3 regions of the Streptomyces sp. NPDC003247 genome follow, and region 1 is predicted to be linked to each of the others. Evidence: riboswitches for the same ligand, from Rfam matches in the RefSeq annotation. Region 1 holds a riboswitch; each other region holds the start of a gene.
What was found. Region 1 has a riboswitch for cyclic di-AMP ahead of ACFYWQ_RS16900 (C40 family peptidase). Riboswitches for the same ligand answer to the same signal wherever they lie in the genome.

Region 1 (5,344 bases):
CGCTAGTGTCTGTCCGCTACCTACAAAATCACCGGAGGGCCCCATGGCGTTCGGCTGGATCGACGAGCAGGCGGAGCTGCGCCGCCGCGCCGGACTCGTACGGACCCTGTGTCCCCGGCCGGCCGACTCGCCGCTCCTCGACCTCGCGAGCAACGACTACCTGGGCCTGGCCCGTCATCCGGAGGTCACCGAGGGCGCGGCGCGGGCCGCCCGGACCTGGGGCGCCGGTGCCACCGGCTCCCGTCTCGTCACCGGCACCACCGAACTCCACGCCGAGCTGGAACGGGAACTGGCCGGCTTCTGCGGCTTCGACGCGGCCCTGGTCCTCTCCTCCGGCTACGCCGCGAACCTGGCGGCGGTCACCGCGCTGGCCCCGCACGGCACCCTGATCGTCTCGGACGCCGGGAACCACGCCTCGCTCATCGACGGCTGCCGGCTGGCCCGCGGCACCACCCAGGTCGTCGCGCACGCCGACCCGGACGCCGTGCGCAAGGCGCTCGGCACGCACCCGGGCCCGGCGCTGACGGTCTCCGACACGGTGTTCTCGGTCGACGGCGACGCGGCGCCGCTGGCCGCCCTCGCCGAGGTGTGCCGGGAGCACGGGGCCGGGCTGGTCGTCGACGACGCCCACGGGCTCGGCGTCCTCGGCGCCGGCGGGCGCGGCGCCCCGCACGCCGCGGGGCTGGCCGGTGCCGGCGACGTCGTCGTCACGGTCACGCTGTCCAAGTCGCTCGGCAGCCAGGGCGGGGCGGTGCTCGGACCCGCGCGGGTGATCGAGCACCTGGTGAACGCGGCCCGGACGTTCATCTTCGACACCGGCCTCGCCCCCGCGGCGGCGGGCGCGGCCCTGGCGGCCCTGCGGCTGCTGCGCCGCGAACCGGAACGCGCGGCACGCGCGCGTGCGGTCGCGGGCGACCTGCACGCGCGGCTGACGGCCGCGGGTCTGGAGGCGGTGCGTCCGGACGCCGCGGTCGTCTCCGTGCGTGCCCCGTCCCCGGAGCGGGCGGTGCGCTGGGCGGCGGACTGCCGGGCGGCAGGTCTGACCGTCGGCTGCTTCCGTCCTCCCTCCGTGCCCGACGGCGTCTCACGCCTGAGGCTGACCGCCCGCGCGGACCTCTCCGAGGCGCAGATCGAACGCGCTGTACGAGTGATCGGCGAGACACGACCATGAGTCGGCGTGACACGGCCGGGCGCCGGGATACGGGTGGGGGGTAGGGGTCCGGACGCGATTCCGGACGTTCCGGACGAAGGTCAGCGGAACGTGGCCGTGAAGCCCGTCCAGCTCTCGGGGGAGAAGAGCAGGGCGGGTCCGGCCGGGTCCTTGGAGTCGCGTACGGCGAGCAGGCCGGCCCACGGTCCGGTCTCCGGGCGGGCCGTCTCCACGCAGTTGTTGGCTCCCGTGCTGTAGCTGCTGCGCAGCCACCGCAGGCCCTGCGGACGGTGGCGGTCGTGCAGGTCGGTACTGGAGGGTACGTTCCGAGGCAGTGCAGTCATGGTGCCTCCTTACGTGCCGGCGGCTTTCGCGGCGATGTATTCCAGTGTGTCCTCGGGTGAAAGGGCGTGCGCCCGAAGGGCGTCGAAGGCCTCGGTGTAGGCCTGGAGGTGTTCTTTCCGTTCGAGATAGAGGCTACTCGTCAAGTGGTCGAGAACAACCACATCCAGATCAGAAGTGTTCGTAAACGAGAAGATAACGAAAGAACCTGTGACTCCGATATGAGCTCCGGCACTGAACGGCAGTACCTGGAGCGTGACTTGGGGAAGCCGGCCCGCCTCCACGAGCCGGTCCAGTTGCCGCGCCATGACCTCGGGGCCGCCCACCTCCCGACGCAGTACGGCCTCGTCCAGCACCGCGTTCAGGGTCAGCGGCGGCTGTGCGCGCAGGACGTCCTGGCGGGCCAGCCGCACCTCCACCAGGGTGTCCAACTGGTCCTCGTCGGCTCCCTCGACGGCGGCCCTCGTCACCGCCCGCGCGTACTCGGGCGTCTGGAGCAGCCCCGGGACCACGGTCGTCTCCAGGGTGCGCATCGCGCTCGCCTGCGACTCCAGGCTGATGAAGTCCCGGTAGGCGGGCGGCAGCACGCCGCGGTAGGCGTGCACCCAGTGATCCCGCCCGCCGCTGTCGGTGGACCCCGCCAACGCCAGCATCAACTCACGCAGTTGGGGGTCGGACACGCCGTAGGCGTCGAGGAGTAACCGCACATCGGCGGGTTTCGTACCGCTGGTACCGGTCTCGATCCGGCTCACCTTCGACTGGTGCCAGCCCACGAGCCGGGCCGCCTCCCCACTGGTCAGGCCGAGGCGGGCGCGCAGGGCCCGCAGTTCGGCGCCCAGTTTCCGGCGGCGCACCGCGGGACCGTGCTGCATGGAGTTCTCCTTACTCCCTACGAGCCGTCCAAATACGCTCTGCCGTGGCAGAGTTCACCGCATCGAGCGACAGATATATGCACATCTTGGTGGATCGCCACCGGTGGCGGCCCGCTGATGGCAATCTGGCGACGAAGCACCAGTCCGGGACCGTACTCGAACCATCCGCACCGTGTCGGACTCCGGTCCCGTGGGAAAGGGACGGCATCGCCATGGCAGACCATCTGGAAGCATCCCTCACTCTGCCGAGCGATCCCGCATCGGTGTCCACGGCTCGCGCGTTCGTTCTGACCACGCTGGGGGGATGGGGTCTTCCCGCGGAGGCGGAGACGGCCGACACCGTCCGCCTCATCGTCTCCGAGCTCGCCACCAACGCCGTACAGCACACCTTCGGGCAGTCGCCCACCTTCCGGGTGGACCTCCGGCTCGACCGGGACGAGCTGCTGCGCATCGGCGTCACCGACAGCCACCCGCGCTTCCCCAGGCGCCTGCCGGCCGCCGTCCAGCAGGACAACGGCCGTGGCCTGGTGATCATCCGCTGGCTGACCGCGGAGTGCGGGGGCAGACTCCGCGTCCGCCCCACCCGCGAGGGCGGCAAGACCATCTGCGTCGACCTGCCGTGGACGCTGACCGTGGAGCCGGTGGCGACGGCGGGCCAACAGGAACCTTGACCCGCTCGGATTCCTTGGCGGGGCGTGGCGGGGCGTGGAGCGGTGAGGGGCGTGGAGGGTGTGCGGGGGCGGGGGCGGGTGGCGGACGGCTGTGGGGGACTCGGGGACGTGCGGGGGCCAGGGGAGGTGCGCGGGGAGGCGGCGGGCCGCACGGGTGGGGCTGTCCGCCGGACGAGTGGTGTGCGGGGTGCGGGCGTGGATGTCCGCCGAACGGGTGATGTCGGGAGGGCGTGAGCGCGGGCCGCGCGCTCGGCCGGCAGAGGCGGGGGCGGGCGAGGCTCGGCGGCTGCCGGAGGGCTGTGAAGGCCTGTAACGGCTGTGGGTGGGCTGCGGGCGGCTGTGAACGGCCGTGTGACGGCCCTGGGCGTGGCGCAGGCGGCGCGAACGGCCGCCTGACGGCCCCCACGCCCCGGGCTCCGGAGGCGGGCTCCGGAGGCGGTGGCGGCGCGTCAGGGACGCCGCCACCGCCCCCGGAGGGTCACTTGACCCGGCCGTACCAGACGCTCTTGGTCCAGATCTTCTGCAGCCTCACCACGTCCCCGGTCTTCGGGGAGTGCCAGATCTTGCCCTTACCGGCGTAGATCCCGACGTGGTAGACGTACGACCCCGAGTGGAAGAACACGAGGTCCCCGGCCTTGCGCTTGCTCGCCGAGATGTGGGTGGTCTTGTTGTACTGCTGGGCCGCCGTACGAGGCAGTTTCTTGCCCGCCTTCTTGAACGAGTACAGCGTGAGCCCGGAGCAGTCGAACCTGTTCGGCCCGGCGGCCCCGTACCGGTAGGGCGAACCCTTCTTGGAGGCCGCGATCTGGAGTGCCTTCGTCGCCGGGGTGGCGGCCGCCGCTTCGGAGGCGACACCCGGGACCACGATCGAGCCGCCCACGGCGGCGATGGCGAAGGCCGAGGCCGTGCCGGCCCGGGCCATGAGCGACGGGACACGATTCAGCGCAGTCATGCGCAACCCTTCGTCAGCCGCCTGTGAAGGATGACCTGTCGGATTCGGGCTGGCGAAGTTGCCCGGCCGCTGCTGCGGCTTCACCCCAAGGGCTGCTCGGTCCGGTCATGGGGCGACCGCTCCGGCGACCCGTCGTGCTTGGGTCCTCCACTCCTGCCGATGCACTCCTGTCGACCGGTCATCCGGGCGGCGGCAGGACTCGGCGTCCGCCCGGACCGCCCCGCCGCTTGTGGCGGGGGCTTGTCGTCAGTCAGGGATCTTGGCGCACCGATGTCCGAAAATCCCAACGCAACCGGGGATTTGTGGGGTTACTCACCACTCACCCGTTCGGGTGGACACCCTGATGGCGGGTCAGGTGTCAAGGCGGCGACATACCCCCCGACCAGCACTGGAACCGTTCGTTCCGGCGCGGTGCCCCTCATTTCGCGCAACCGCTGTGGGCTGGAAAAAGCAGTCGAGGATGGGCCGCCCGGGGGTACGCCGTTCGGTCCGTTTCAACTCGGGTCCGCGCGTCACGCTTTCGGCGAACACGGAGCCGTCGGGACACCCGTACGTCATCGGTCGGGGAGCGGAGGCATCGTGACGCGCGCGGTGCGGCGCTCCCCGTCGAGCACGCGCAGCGCCCGCGCGAGCGTCGGCGCGTGCAGTTCGCTCTCGCCCCGCTGGTGCATCAGCGTCAGCGCGTCGCGCAGCGCGGTCGCCCTGCCCACCAGTGCCTGGGCGGCGCGCAGTCCGCGGTAGGTGTCGCCGTCGCGGGCGGGGTTGATCCGGCCGAGCAGGTCGACCACCTCCAGGTAACGGTCGATCAGCTCGGCCTCGGCCCGGGTCAGCGCGGGCAGCGGAGGCAGCTCGGGAGGCAGCATCGCGGCTCACCCCTCGCCCGGCAGGCCGCCGGAAGCCCTGCGGGCCGGGACCACGCGGTCCGCCAGGCCGTACTCCACGGCCTGGCGGGCGTCGAGGATCCGGTCGCGTTCGAGGTCGGCGCCCACCTGCTCCGGACGGCGCCCGGTGTGCCGTACGAGCATCTCCTCCAGGCGGGTGCGGGTGCGGGCCAGTTCCCGGGCCTGGACGACCAGATCGCCGGTCTGCCCCCGCACCGGCTCCGGCAGCGACGGCTGGCGGAGCACCACGCGCGCGCCCGGCAGCACGGACCGCTTGCCCGGTGTGCCCGCGGCCAGCAGGAGGGCGGCGGACGAGCCGGCCTGGCCCAGGCAGACGGTCGCCACGTCGCAGGTGACGTACCGCAGTGTGTCGTAGACGGCCGACATCGCGCTGAACGAGCCGCCCGGGGAGTTGACGTACAGCGAGATGTCCCGGTCGGGGTCCCGGTGCTCCAGGTACATGAGCTGGGCCATCA
Region 2 (5,344 bases), on a different contig from region 1:
CACGCCCGCCCCGCCTCCATCTTCGTCCGAGCCGCCACGGCCGCAGGCGTCCCGGTGACGATCGCCAAGGCGGGGGGCAACCCCGTCAACGCGGCCTCCATGCTGGCCGTCCTCGGCCTGGGCGCCCAGGGCGGCGAGGAGATCGTCCTGGCCTCCGAGGCCGAGGGCGCGGACATCGCCCTCGACCGGCTGGCCAAGCTGGTCTCCGAGGGGCTCGAGGAGCTTCCCGAGACCGTCTGACCGTCTGAGCCCCGCTCGCCGCGCGCACGCAGCCGCGCCACCCTCACCGGGCGGCGCGGCTCCGCCGTTTTCGGAGGCCTGGCGGGGGATTCGGAGGCCCGCCGGGGGCGCGGAGGTCTGCCGGGGGGCGCGGAGGCCCGTCGGGGGCGCGGAAGTCTGCCGGGAGATTCCGGGGCTTGCCGGGGGATTCGGAGGCTCACCGGGGGATTCGGAGGCTTGCCGGGGGAAATTGCCGGAAGCATGCCGAATCAAGCGCCCACGCATGCGAACGACGCGCCGTCGGAAATTCCGGGCGCGCCGAAAAATGGGCAGCGGAAATACACCTCCGCCGAATATCACTTCTTTGTATACGGCTCTCGTGTTAATGACGCGGGCCCGACATGTTTACGACGTGTTGCGAAGTCCTCACACGGTCCTGGCGTTCTCCGCCCCCGAAGCGCAGCCGGTGCGCGGTGGAGGAGCGCTCGGTGTGGAGCGCCGTGAGCGACCGCGCGCGATCGCCGTCCCCGCGCGCCACCGCGTCCACGATCGCGCCGTGCTCCGCCCAGGACTCCACCGGGTTGGCCGGCGCCTCCACCGCGTACATCCAGGCGATCTTGTGCCGGAGCTGGGTGAGCGTCGAGGTCAGGGCATGGCTGCCGGAGGCCTGGGCGAGCGTCTCGTGGAACCAGCCGCCCAGGGAGCGCAGATCCTCGCTGCTGCCCCTCCTGGCGCGCTCCTGGCCCAGCCGGACGAGGCCGCGCAACACCTTGAGGTGCGCCTCGGTGCGCCGCTGGGCGGCCCGGGAGGCGCCGAGCGGCTCCAGGAGCATCCGCATCTCCAGCAGGTCGGCGGCCTCCTGCTCGGTCGGTTCGGCGACGCACGCGCCCGCGTGCCGCCGCGTGACGACGAATCCCTCCGCCTCCAGCGTGCGCAGCGCCTCCCGGACGGGGACGCGGGAGACGCCGTAGCGGCGGGCGAGGAGTTCCTCGGTGAGGCGGCTGCCGCGCTCGTAGACACCCGCGACGATGTCGTCCCGGATGGCCGTGCACACCGAGTGCGCCGGAATACGCATGACCGACCTCCGCCTTAATCCCCGTGAAACGTCGACGAATGACGTGTGTTCAGTGACTCTATTGCAGTGAGCCGCACATTCCGACGGCGGGCCGGAATCCAGGGATATTTTTTGGACAACGAGGCGCATGAAAACGGCGAAAGCCCCGGCCGCGGGGGCCGGGGCGGGAGGATGTGTCGCCGGGTGCCGTCACAGGCGGGGACGCGTCGCCGGGTGGTGCCGGCGGTTCGCGTGCGTCACCGGGTGTCGCCGGAGGCCGGGCCCCTGACGTCGTTCAGGAGATCGGCCCCCGACGTGGTCAGAGGCTCACACCGTGCTTGCGGAGGTAGGCGACCGGGTCGATGTCCGAGCCGTACTCGGCGCTCGTGCGGGCCTCGAAGTGCAGGTGCGGGCCGGTGACGTTGCCGGTCGCGCCGGAGAGGGCTATCCGCTGGCCGGCGGTGACCTTCTGGCCCACCGAGACGCTGATCGACGACAGGTGGCCGTACTGGGTGTACGTGCCGTCGCTCATCCGGAGCACGACCTGGTTGCCGTAGGCACCGCCCCAGCCGGCCTCGACGACGGTGCCGGTGCCGACCGCGTGCACGGTGGTGCCGGTCGAGGCGTGGAAGTCGATGCCGGTGTGGCTCCCGGACGACCACAGGGAGCTGCTCGCCCGGTAGGCGGTGGAGACGTAGGAGCCGGTGATCGGCGCCACGAAGGCGTTGAGGCGCTTGCGCTCGGCCTCACGGGCGGCGCGGGCACGTGCCTCGCGCTCCTCCTTGACCCTCTCGGCGGCCTCGGCGGCGGCCTCCTTGCGCGCGGCCTCCGCCTGCGCGGCCTGCTTCTGCGCGGCGGCCTGCTCGTCGATCCGCTCGGCGACCGTGTCACCGATGGCGACGACGGGGATGAGCCCGGTCTGCTCGGCGGAGGGCTCCGCGGCGAGGGCGGGACCGGAGGCGGCGGTGCCGATGACGCCGGTGGTGGTGAGCGCCGCGATGCCCGCCGCGCGGGCGGAGGTGCGCTTCATCCGGCCGGGACGACGGTGCTTCCCGGTGGCGCAGGTGAACGCCATGAAGTTGAGCGGTCCTTTCCTTCCCTCTCGCCTACCGGGTTAGCTGACGGGTTCGGAGCAGGAAGGTCTCCTACGGACCCCCTCGCGACACGCGCGGGCGTCCGATTCACCCCAGGGACTTCATCGTTGGGTCCCCGGCTCCCCTGGCTCGCGCCGTACGGGGACTCGGCGATGGCTGTCCGGTGCCGCGGACGCGGCGCACTGCCCGACGAACAGCCCGGACGAACCTAGACGCGCCCGTGATCGATCCCCAAACGTGCCGGGGTTTTTGTAGCGCATGCCACAGGGCAGACAGGCAGCCTCTCCCTCAATTCGGACATCCCTTTCAGACGTCGAAGGGCCCTGGCGACCGGCCGGTCGCCAGGGCCCCGCACGCGTCCCTGCCACCTCGGGGCGCGCACCTCGCCGCAGGGGGACCCCCGTCGCTACTCGGCCGGGACGACCTTCACCTCACCGATGCCCAGGGCCTCGACCGCGTCCTTGATCCGGCCGGCGTCACCGACGAGCACGGTCACCAGGCGGTCCACCGGGAAGGCGCTGACGACCGCCGCGGTGGCCTCCACGGTGCCGGTCGCGGCGAGCTGCTGATACAGCGTCGCCTGGTAGTCGTCGGACAGGTGCTGCTCGACCTGGTCGGCCAGGGTGCCGGCCACGGCCGCGGCGGTCTCGTACTTCAGCGGCGCGACACCGACCAGGTTCTGCACGGCGACGTCCCGCTCGGCGTCGGTGAGCCCCTCGGCGGCGAGGGTGCGCAGCACCTTCCAGAGGTCCTCCAGCGCGGGGCCGGTGTTGGGGGTGTCCACGGAGCCGCTGATGGCGAGCATCGCGGCGCCCGTGCCGTCCGGCGCGGAGCGCAGCACCTGGCCGAAGGAGCGCACGCCGTAGGTGTAGCCCTTCTCCTCGCGCAGGACGCGGTCCAGGCGGGAGGTGAGGGTGCCGCCGAGGCAGTACGTGCCGAGCACCTGCGCGGGCCACACGCGCGCGTGCCGGTCGGGACCGATGCGGCCGATCAGCAGCTGCGTCTGGACGGCGCCGGGGCGGTCCACGATGACGACCCGGCCGGTGTCGTCGGCGGTCACCGGCGGCACCGGCCGCGGCTGGGCCGAGGAGCCCGTCCAGGCGCCCAGGGTGTCGCCGAGGAGCGCGTCGAGGTCGATGTCCGTCAGATCGCCGACGACCACCGCGGTGGCCGTGGCGGGGCGGACGTGCTTCTCGTAGAAGGCCCGGACGGCCCCGGAGTCGATCTTCTCGACCGTGTCGGCGGTGCCCTGGCGCGGACGCGACATGCGCGTGCCGGCCGGGAAGAGCTCCTTGGAGAGCTCCTTGGCGGCACGCCGGGAGGGGTTGGCCAGCTCGTGCGGGATCTCGTCGAGGCGGTTGCGCACCAGGCGCTCGACCTCGCTGTCGGCGAACGCGGGTGCCCGCAGGGCGTCGGCGATCAGACCGAGGGCCTTGGCCAGGCGGGAGGCCGGGACCTCCAGGCTCAGCCGGACGCCGGGGTGGTCGGCGTGCGCGTCGAGGGTCGCGCCGCAGCGCTCCAGCTCGGCGGCGAACTCCTCGGCGGAGTGCTTGTCGGTGCCCTCCGAGAAGGCCCGCGCCATGATCGTGGCGACACCGTCGAGACCGGCCGGCTCGGCGTCCAGGGGCGCGTCGAGGATGATCTCGACGGCGATCACCTGCTGCCCCGGGCGGTGGCAGTGCAGGACGGTCAGGCCGTTGTCGAGCGCCCCGCGCGCGGGGGCCGGGAACGCCCACGGCCTGGCGTCGCCCGCCTGCGGCTGGGGGTGGAAGTCCATCGTGGCGAGCTCGGTCACTTGGCCGCCTCCTCGTTCTCGTCCGCGTCGGTGGTGTCGTCGGCGCCCTCGGCGCCCTCGGCGCCTTCTTCAGCGCCCTCGACGGGCTCGTAGACCAGCACGGCCCGGTTGTCGGGACGCAGACGGGCCTCGGCGACCTCCCGCACCTCCTCCGCCGTGACCTCCAGCACGCGCTGGACGGCGGTCAGGGCGAGCTGCGGGTCGCCGAAGAGCACGGCGAACCGGCACAGTTCGTCGGCGCGGCCGGCGACCGTGCCGAGACGGTCCAGCCACTCGCGCTCCAGCTGGGCCTGGGCCCGCTCCATCTCCTCCGGCGTGGGGCCCTCCTCGGCGAACCGGGCGAGCTCCTCGTCGATGGCGGCCTCGATGACGGGCACCTCCACGTCGCCGGAGGTCTTCACGTCCAGCCAGGCCAGGGAGGGCGCGCCGGCGAGCCGCAGCAGGCCGAAGCCGGCCGCCACCGCCGTACGGTCGCGGCGGACGAGGCGGTTGTAGAGGCGGGAGGACTCGCCGCCGCCGAGGACGGTGAGCGCCAGGTCGACGGCGTCGCACGCGCGCGTGCCGTCGTGCGGCACACGGTAGGCGGCCATCAGGGCGCGGGCCGGGACCTCCTCCTCGACGACCTCGCGCAGCTGCTCGCCGATGGTGTCGGGCAGGGAGCCGTCACGGGGTGCGGGCTTGCCGTCGTGGGCGGGGATGGAGCCGAAGTACTTCTCGATCCAGGCGAGCGTCCGCTCCGGGTCGATGTCGCCGACGACCGACAGGACAGCGTTGTTGGGCGCGTAGTAGGTGCGGAAGAACGCGCGCGCGTCCTCCAGCGTCGCCGCGTCCAGGTCGGCCATCGAGCCGATCGGGGTGTGGTGGTAGGGGTGGCCGTCCGGGTAGGCGAGGGCGGTCAGCTTCTCGAAGGCCGTGCCGTAGGGGACGTTGTCGTAGCGCTGGCGGCGCTCGTTCTTGACGACGTCCCGCTGGTTCTCCATGGACTCGTCGTCCAGGGCGGTCAGCAGGGAGCCCATGCGGTCGGCCTCCAGCCAGAGCGCGAGCTCCAGCTGGTGGGTGGGCATGGTCTCGAAGTAGTTGGTGCGCTCGAAGCTCGTGGTGCCGTTGAGCGAGCCGCCCGCACCCTGGACCAGCTCGAAGTGGCCGTTGCCCTTGACCTGGGCGGAGCCCTGGAACATCAGG
Region 3 (5,344 bases), on a different contig from region 1:
TCTCTACGTATGTGTAGTCGAGGTTCTCCGACGCCTTGTCGCCGTCCCACCAGATGCGGAAGTTGACGCTGGGCGTGGTCGTGGAGACCTTGCCGTCCTGGACGTTGTAGACGCCCGCGCCCGGGGCGGTGACGTCGGCGGTGGACGTCCAGTACTCGTAGCCGGGGTGGCCGGGGTCGATGTCGCCGGTGCTGCCGCGGCCGACGTCGATGTCGGTGTCGTTCACCCAGTCCGCCGGGTGCTGGCCGGTGACCAGGCGCTCGCCGGTGTCGGCGTCGTAGTAGTACCAGGGAAAGTTCGGGACGACGCCCAGCTCCGCCTGCTGGATGGCGAAGCCCTCCAGGCCGGGGCGGTCGGGGTCGAGGTCGGCGATGTGGAAGCGGTCGCCGTGGCCGGCGCCGTCGACGACGTAGCGCAGGGTGCCGTCGCTGTTGACGACGTAGTTGCCGTCGGCGATCTCGTCCCGGCCGTCCTGGTCGACGTCGACGGTGCGGATCTGGTGGAAGCTGGTCGCGCCGCTGTCGGAGGGCACGACGTACTTCCAACGGCGGGTCAGGTCCGTGCCGTCGAAGTCCCAGGTCTGGAAGAGGATCCGGAAGGTGCCGCGCTTGGCGCCGACGCGGGTGACCAGCTTGGTGACCAGGCTCGGGTGGACGCCGTCCAGGTAGGCGATGCCGAAGTGGCCGCCGGAGGGCCCGTCGGCGACGAAGTCGTCGGGGACGGGCTGCCGGGTGCGCTCGGTGCCGGTCGCGCCGTCGATCACCGAGACGAACTGGTTCGCGGGCGAGGCGGCGGTGACCTGTGCGCCGTCCGCGAAGGTGGTGCCGTCGGCCGTGTGCACCAGCACCTCGGCCTTGCCGTCGCTGTCGAGGTCGTACACGGTGACGTTGTCGTCGTTGCGGTAGCCGCCGATCGCGGTGGATCCGCTGACAGCGGCGGGCGCCGGGTCGTTGGCGCCGTTCCCGCCGACCTGGGTGTAGGAGCCGGGGCCGAGGTCGACCCGCCAGAGCCGCTCGCCGGAGAGGGTGTAGGCCTCCAGCAGGTCGGACCTGTCCCGGGTCTGGGAGAGCCGGCTGACGACGAGCTCGTAGCGTCCGTCGCCGTCGAGGTCGCCGGGCCAGGCGTGCTGGACGGTGTAGCCGTCGGCCGCGGCGAGCGGGATCTCGGCGTACCCGTCGGCGAAGTCGAGGGCGGCGGAACTCGGCCGCTGCTCGTGTCCGTCGACCACCGCGCGCACGGTGTAGGTCCCCGTGCCCCGGGAGTCGTCCTGGTAGGTCGTCGACTTCCTGATCGGCTCGCGGTTCAGCCGGCGGCCGTTCTTGTACACGTTGAAGGCGATCGCGTCGCCGTACCGGGCGTACTCGGTGCCGAGCAGGCGCCAGCTGAGGAAGGTGCCCTCGCCGGACGGTACGGCGACCAGGCCGCGGTCGAGGTTCTCGACGATCCGGCGCGGCTGCTCGGCGGCCTGACCGGTGGGCGCGGAGAAGAGTCCGGCGAGCAGGGCGGCGGCGGTGACGGCGACGGTTCTTCGGCGTCGGGAGGGGTTCACTAGTGGTCCTTCACGATGAGCGTGGTCGTGTGGTCGGCCACCTCGCGATGGCCCGGCCGCCGTCCACGGAGCCGAACGGCGTTCGAGGAATCGGACATGCGGAAGGGGTGGGGAAAGCGGTTGTCCCTTGCCGGAGATCACTGTGTCCCTCCTCCGCCCCCGCTGTCGACGGTCCGGCGGGACCTGCCACACGACCGCAATACAGTGATCATGAACGCGCAAAGACACCGAAGGCCGGACCCTGGGAACGGGTCCGGCCTTCGGTGGCGTGTCGGGCGGGTGGTCGTGCGACCGGTCAGCCGACGGAGACCCCGTGCGAGCGGAGGTAGGCGACCGGGTCGATGTCCGAGCCGTAGTTCGGCGTGGTGCGGATCTCGAAGTGCAGGTGCGGGCCGGTCACGTTGCCGGTCGCGCCGGACAGACCGATCTGCTGGCCCGCGGAGACGGTCTGGCCGGCCGAGACGGAGAGCGAGGAGAGGTGGGCGTACTGGGCGTAGTAGCCGTCGGCGAGCTTGATGACGACCTGGTTGCCGTAGGCGCCGCCCCAGCCGGCGGAGACGACCGTGCCCGCGCCGACGGCCTTGAGGGAGGTGCCGGTCGAGACGACGAAGTCGACGCCGGTGTGGTAGCCGCTGGACCACATGCTGCCGGACATCCGGTACGGGGTGCCGATGGCGGCGCTCGCCACGGGGAGGACGAAGCCGCTGGAGGCGGTGGTGTTCCCGGCGCTCTCCGTGGTCGACCCGGCGGCGGAGCCGGAGGACTTCGCCGACGTCGAGGACTGCGTGGACTTCGACGACTGCGACGACTTCGAGGAGGAGGAACCGGACGACGTGGACGGCGACTTGGTGGTACCGGTCGTGGCCGCCTTCTCACCGATCGACAGCTTGAGGCCCGGGTGGATCAGCGACGGGTTCGCGCCGACGGCCTGACGGTTGTCCTCGTACAGCTCCTGCCAGCCGCCGCTGACGCTCTGCTCGTCCGCGATCTTCGAGAGGTAGTCGCCGGCCACCACCGTGTAGGTCCGGGTCTCGGTGGCGGACGTCGCGTCGGCGGCGGCCTGCTGCGCCGCCGGAGCGGCCTGGACGGACGTCTCCGCGACGGCGGAGACCGACCGGGCCGCCGACTGGGCCGGTGCGGCATGGGCGCCGGCGGCACCCATGAGCGGGAGGGCGAGCGCGGCGCCGCCCGTTCCGGCGACGGCGATGGAGCGGGTGAAGCGCGGGGTCTTCGGGCGGCGGTGCTTACCCTTCGCGGGCATGTCGCATTCCTCTCCGGCGCCTGCGAGGTGAGCTGTCGGGTGCGGGCTGGAGATGCCCGGCCGCGCCGAGGCACGGCTTTACCCCTAGCCGTTCCGGAGACCGGAACAGGCGGTTCTACCTGTGGGTCCCCCGCTCCTGCCACGTACGGGTGAGTGTGTGCGGGCTCCGGGCGGCGGCAGGATTGGGCGTCCGTCCGGATTGGTGTGGAACGTAAGCGACCAGGACGCACAGGAACAAGCAGCGGTTGCGCTGTTCACGCCTTTCTCTTGATCCTCTGTGAGAATTCCCCGTCACTTTCCGTGTACCGCGGGGCCCGCACTTCCCGGAACGCCCATGAGAAACGCATTGATTACGTGAGCATGACGGGCGACGCACGGTCACGGATATGACGCTCCTCACGTGACACGCCTCCAGGCTTCTTTATTCCAGAGCGAGTTGTGATGAAGGAATTCAATCCGGACAGAACTCTCAGATGCGACGCAGCCGGATAACCGCCGCATCGAGGTCGCGGCGCAGCCCGGTGCGCAGCCCGTGGTGCAACAGCACCGCCCCTCGGCGCACTTCACCCGTTTCAAGGCATTCGTACGACTCTGCCGGGTCCAGGCCGCGCAGCCGCAGCGCCGGTGCCGGCTCGCCGTAGCGCTGCGCCTGGAGCCAGGCGAGGACGACGCTCTCGTCCCCGCGCACGTACTGCACGGCGCTCAGGCCGCCCTCCGGGGGCCGCAGCCGGTACAGGTCGCCGTGCTGCACGAGGGGCCGGATCTCCTTGTACAGCTCGACCCAGCCGCGCGCCTCGGTGAGCTCATCCTCGGTCCACTCGGAGAGGTCTCCGCCGACGCCGAGCACACCGGCCATGGCACTGACGAACCGGAAGCGCAGCGAGCTGACCCGGCCGTTGAGCTGGGTGTTGGGGCTGTCGGTGACCCAGGCGGCCATGATCCGCGCCGGGTGCACCTGGCTGAAGCCGTGCTGGATGGCGAGCCGGTCCAGCGGGTCGGTGTTGTCGGACGTCCACACCTGGTCGGTCCGGCTCGCGATCCCGAGGTCGATCCGCCCACCGCCACCGGAGCAGGACTCGAAGGCGACGCCCGGGTGGGCCGCCCGCAACCGGTCGAACAGCGCGTACAGGGCGCGCACGTGGTCGACCCAGAGCCGCTGCGGATAGGGGTCGTCCGGCCAGCCGGCGTCGGTGAAGCAGCGGTTGAAGTCCCACTTGACGTAGTCGACGGGCGCGCTGGACAGGAGGGTGTCGAGCTGCTGCCAGAGGTACTCCTGGACGTCCTCGCGGGCGAGGTTGAGGACGAGCTGGTTGCGGAATTCCGTCCGCTTCCGCCCGGGCTGGAACTGGACCCAGTCGGGGTGCGCCCGGTAGAGGTCGCTGTCCGGATTGACCATTTCGGGCTCGACCCAGATGCCGAACTGCATTCCGAGCGCGTGCACCTGGTCCGCGAGCGGCTTGAGGCCGTTGGGGAAGCGGTCGGGGTTGGGGCGCCAGTCGCCGAGTCCCGCGTGGTCGCCGGTGCGGGCCCCGAACCAGCCGTCGTCGACCACGAACAGCTCGACGCCGATGGCCGCGGCGCGGCGCGCGAGGGTCGCCTGCTGTTCCTCCGAGATGTCGAAGAACGTGGCCTCCCAGGAGTTGAAGAGCACGGGCCGGTCCCGCTCGGCGTCCGGGATCACGTACCCCCGCTGGTAGGCGTGCCAGGCGCGGCTCGCGCCGCCGAAGCCGCCGTCGCTCCACAGACCGGCGAAGAGCGGCGTGGTGAAGGACTCCCCCGCCGCCAGCCGCAGCAGGCCCGAGTCGTCGTACCCGGCGCCGCCCGTGACCTGCACGCGCGCGTCGGGCAGTTGGGCCACGGCGATCCGCCAGGAGCCGGACCAGCCCAGGGCGCAGCCGTAGACCTCGCCGCGCTCCTCGGTCGCGTCGGTGTCCAGGGCCACCCAGGGCAGGTGCTGGTGGCCGGTGTGGCCGCGGCGGCTGCCGATGACCTTCTCACCGTAGGTGAGGGGGGCGCGGGTGAGGCGGGACTCGGCGGCCCAGCGGCCGTGCAGCTGGGACAGGCGCCAGCCGTCGCGGTCGGGCAGGGTCCAGGTGGCGGAGTCGGCGCGCAGCAGCTCCAGGGGCTCGTCGCCGTCGTTGCGCAGGGTCGTCCAGCGCTCCACGACGTCGTCGCGCATCCGGTAGTGGAGGGTCACGGCCAGCCCGCCGTCCCGGAAGCGCAGCCGCAGCTCGTCGCCCTCGGTCTCGTGGCCGGTGAAGGTCCACTCGGTTCCGCGCCGGCCGGCGGTGCGCACGGACAGGGCGGGGCGGACGAAGCGGGCGCCGCCCTCGACCGGATACTCCTCCCGGCCGTCGAGCGGGGACTCGAAGGCCCAGTAGTCCGGCAGCGGGCGCACGGCGAGCGCCTCGGCGTCGGCGAGGGCGAGCCGCGGGCCCCAGTGCAGGTGCACGAGCTCGTCGGCCTCGGTGACATGGACGGCGTAGCTGCTGTGGGGCCCCGAAAGGAGCCAGGTACGGCCGTCGGCGGCGGAC

Region 2: another riboswitch for cyclic di-AMP. It lies ahead of ACFYWQ_RS13155 (M23 family metallopeptidase); the one in region 1 lies ahead of ACFYWQ_RS16900 (C40 family peptidase).
Region 3: another riboswitch for cyclic di-AMP. It lies ahead of ACFYWQ_RS33790 (peptidoglycan DD-metalloendopeptidase family protein); the one in region 1 lies ahead of ACFYWQ_RS16900 (C40 family peptidase).

The regions. Positions count from the first base shown of each region.
Region 1 covers NZ_JBIAPF010000004.1:731,697-737,040, reverse strand. The annotation lists gene ACFYWQ_RS16920 (8-amino-7-oxononanoate synthase) at 44-1,171, shown strand; gene ACFYWQ_RS16915 (DUF397 domain-containing protein) at 1,252-1,494, opposite strand; gene ACFYWQ_RS16910 (helix-turn-helix domain-containing protein) at 1,504-2,364, opposite strand; gene ACFYWQ_RS16905 (ATP-binding protein) at 2,577-3,035, shown strand; gene ACFYWQ_RS16900 (C40 family peptidase) at 3,514-3,987, opposite strand; cyclic di-AMP (ydaO/yuaA leader) riboswitch at 3,991-4,202, opposite strand; gene ACFYWQ_RS16895 (hypothetical protein) at 4,542-4,850, opposite strand; gene ACFYWQ_RS16890 (ATP-dependent Clp protease proteolytic subunit) at 4,857-5,344, opposite strand, start outside.
Region 2 covers NZ_JBIAPF010000003.1:866,297-871,640, forward strand. The annotation lists gene ACFYWQ_RS13145 (HPr family phosphocarrier protein) at 1-240, shown strand, start outside; gene ACFYWQ_RS13150 (GntR family transcriptional regulator) at 602-1,294, opposite strand; gene ACFYWQ_RS13155 (M23 family metallopeptidase) at 1,593-2,348, opposite strand; cyclic di-AMP (ydaO/yuaA leader) riboswitch at 2,362-2,529, opposite strand; gene ACFYWQ_RS13160 (M16 family metallopeptidase) at 2,774-4,162, opposite strand; gene ACFYWQ_RS13165 (M16 family metallopeptidase) at 4,159-5,344, opposite strand, start outside.
Region 3 covers NZ_JBIAPF010000012.1:154,533-159,876, reverse strand. The annotation lists gene ACFYWQ_RS33795 (hypothetical protein) at 1-1,549, opposite strand, end outside; gene ACFYWQ_RS33790 (peptidoglycan DD-metalloendopeptidase family protein) at 1,845-2,810, opposite strand; cyclic di-AMP (ydaO/yuaA leader) riboswitch at 2,815-2,972, opposite strand; gene ACFYWQ_RS33785 (alpha-galactosidase) at 3,280-5,344, opposite strand, start outside.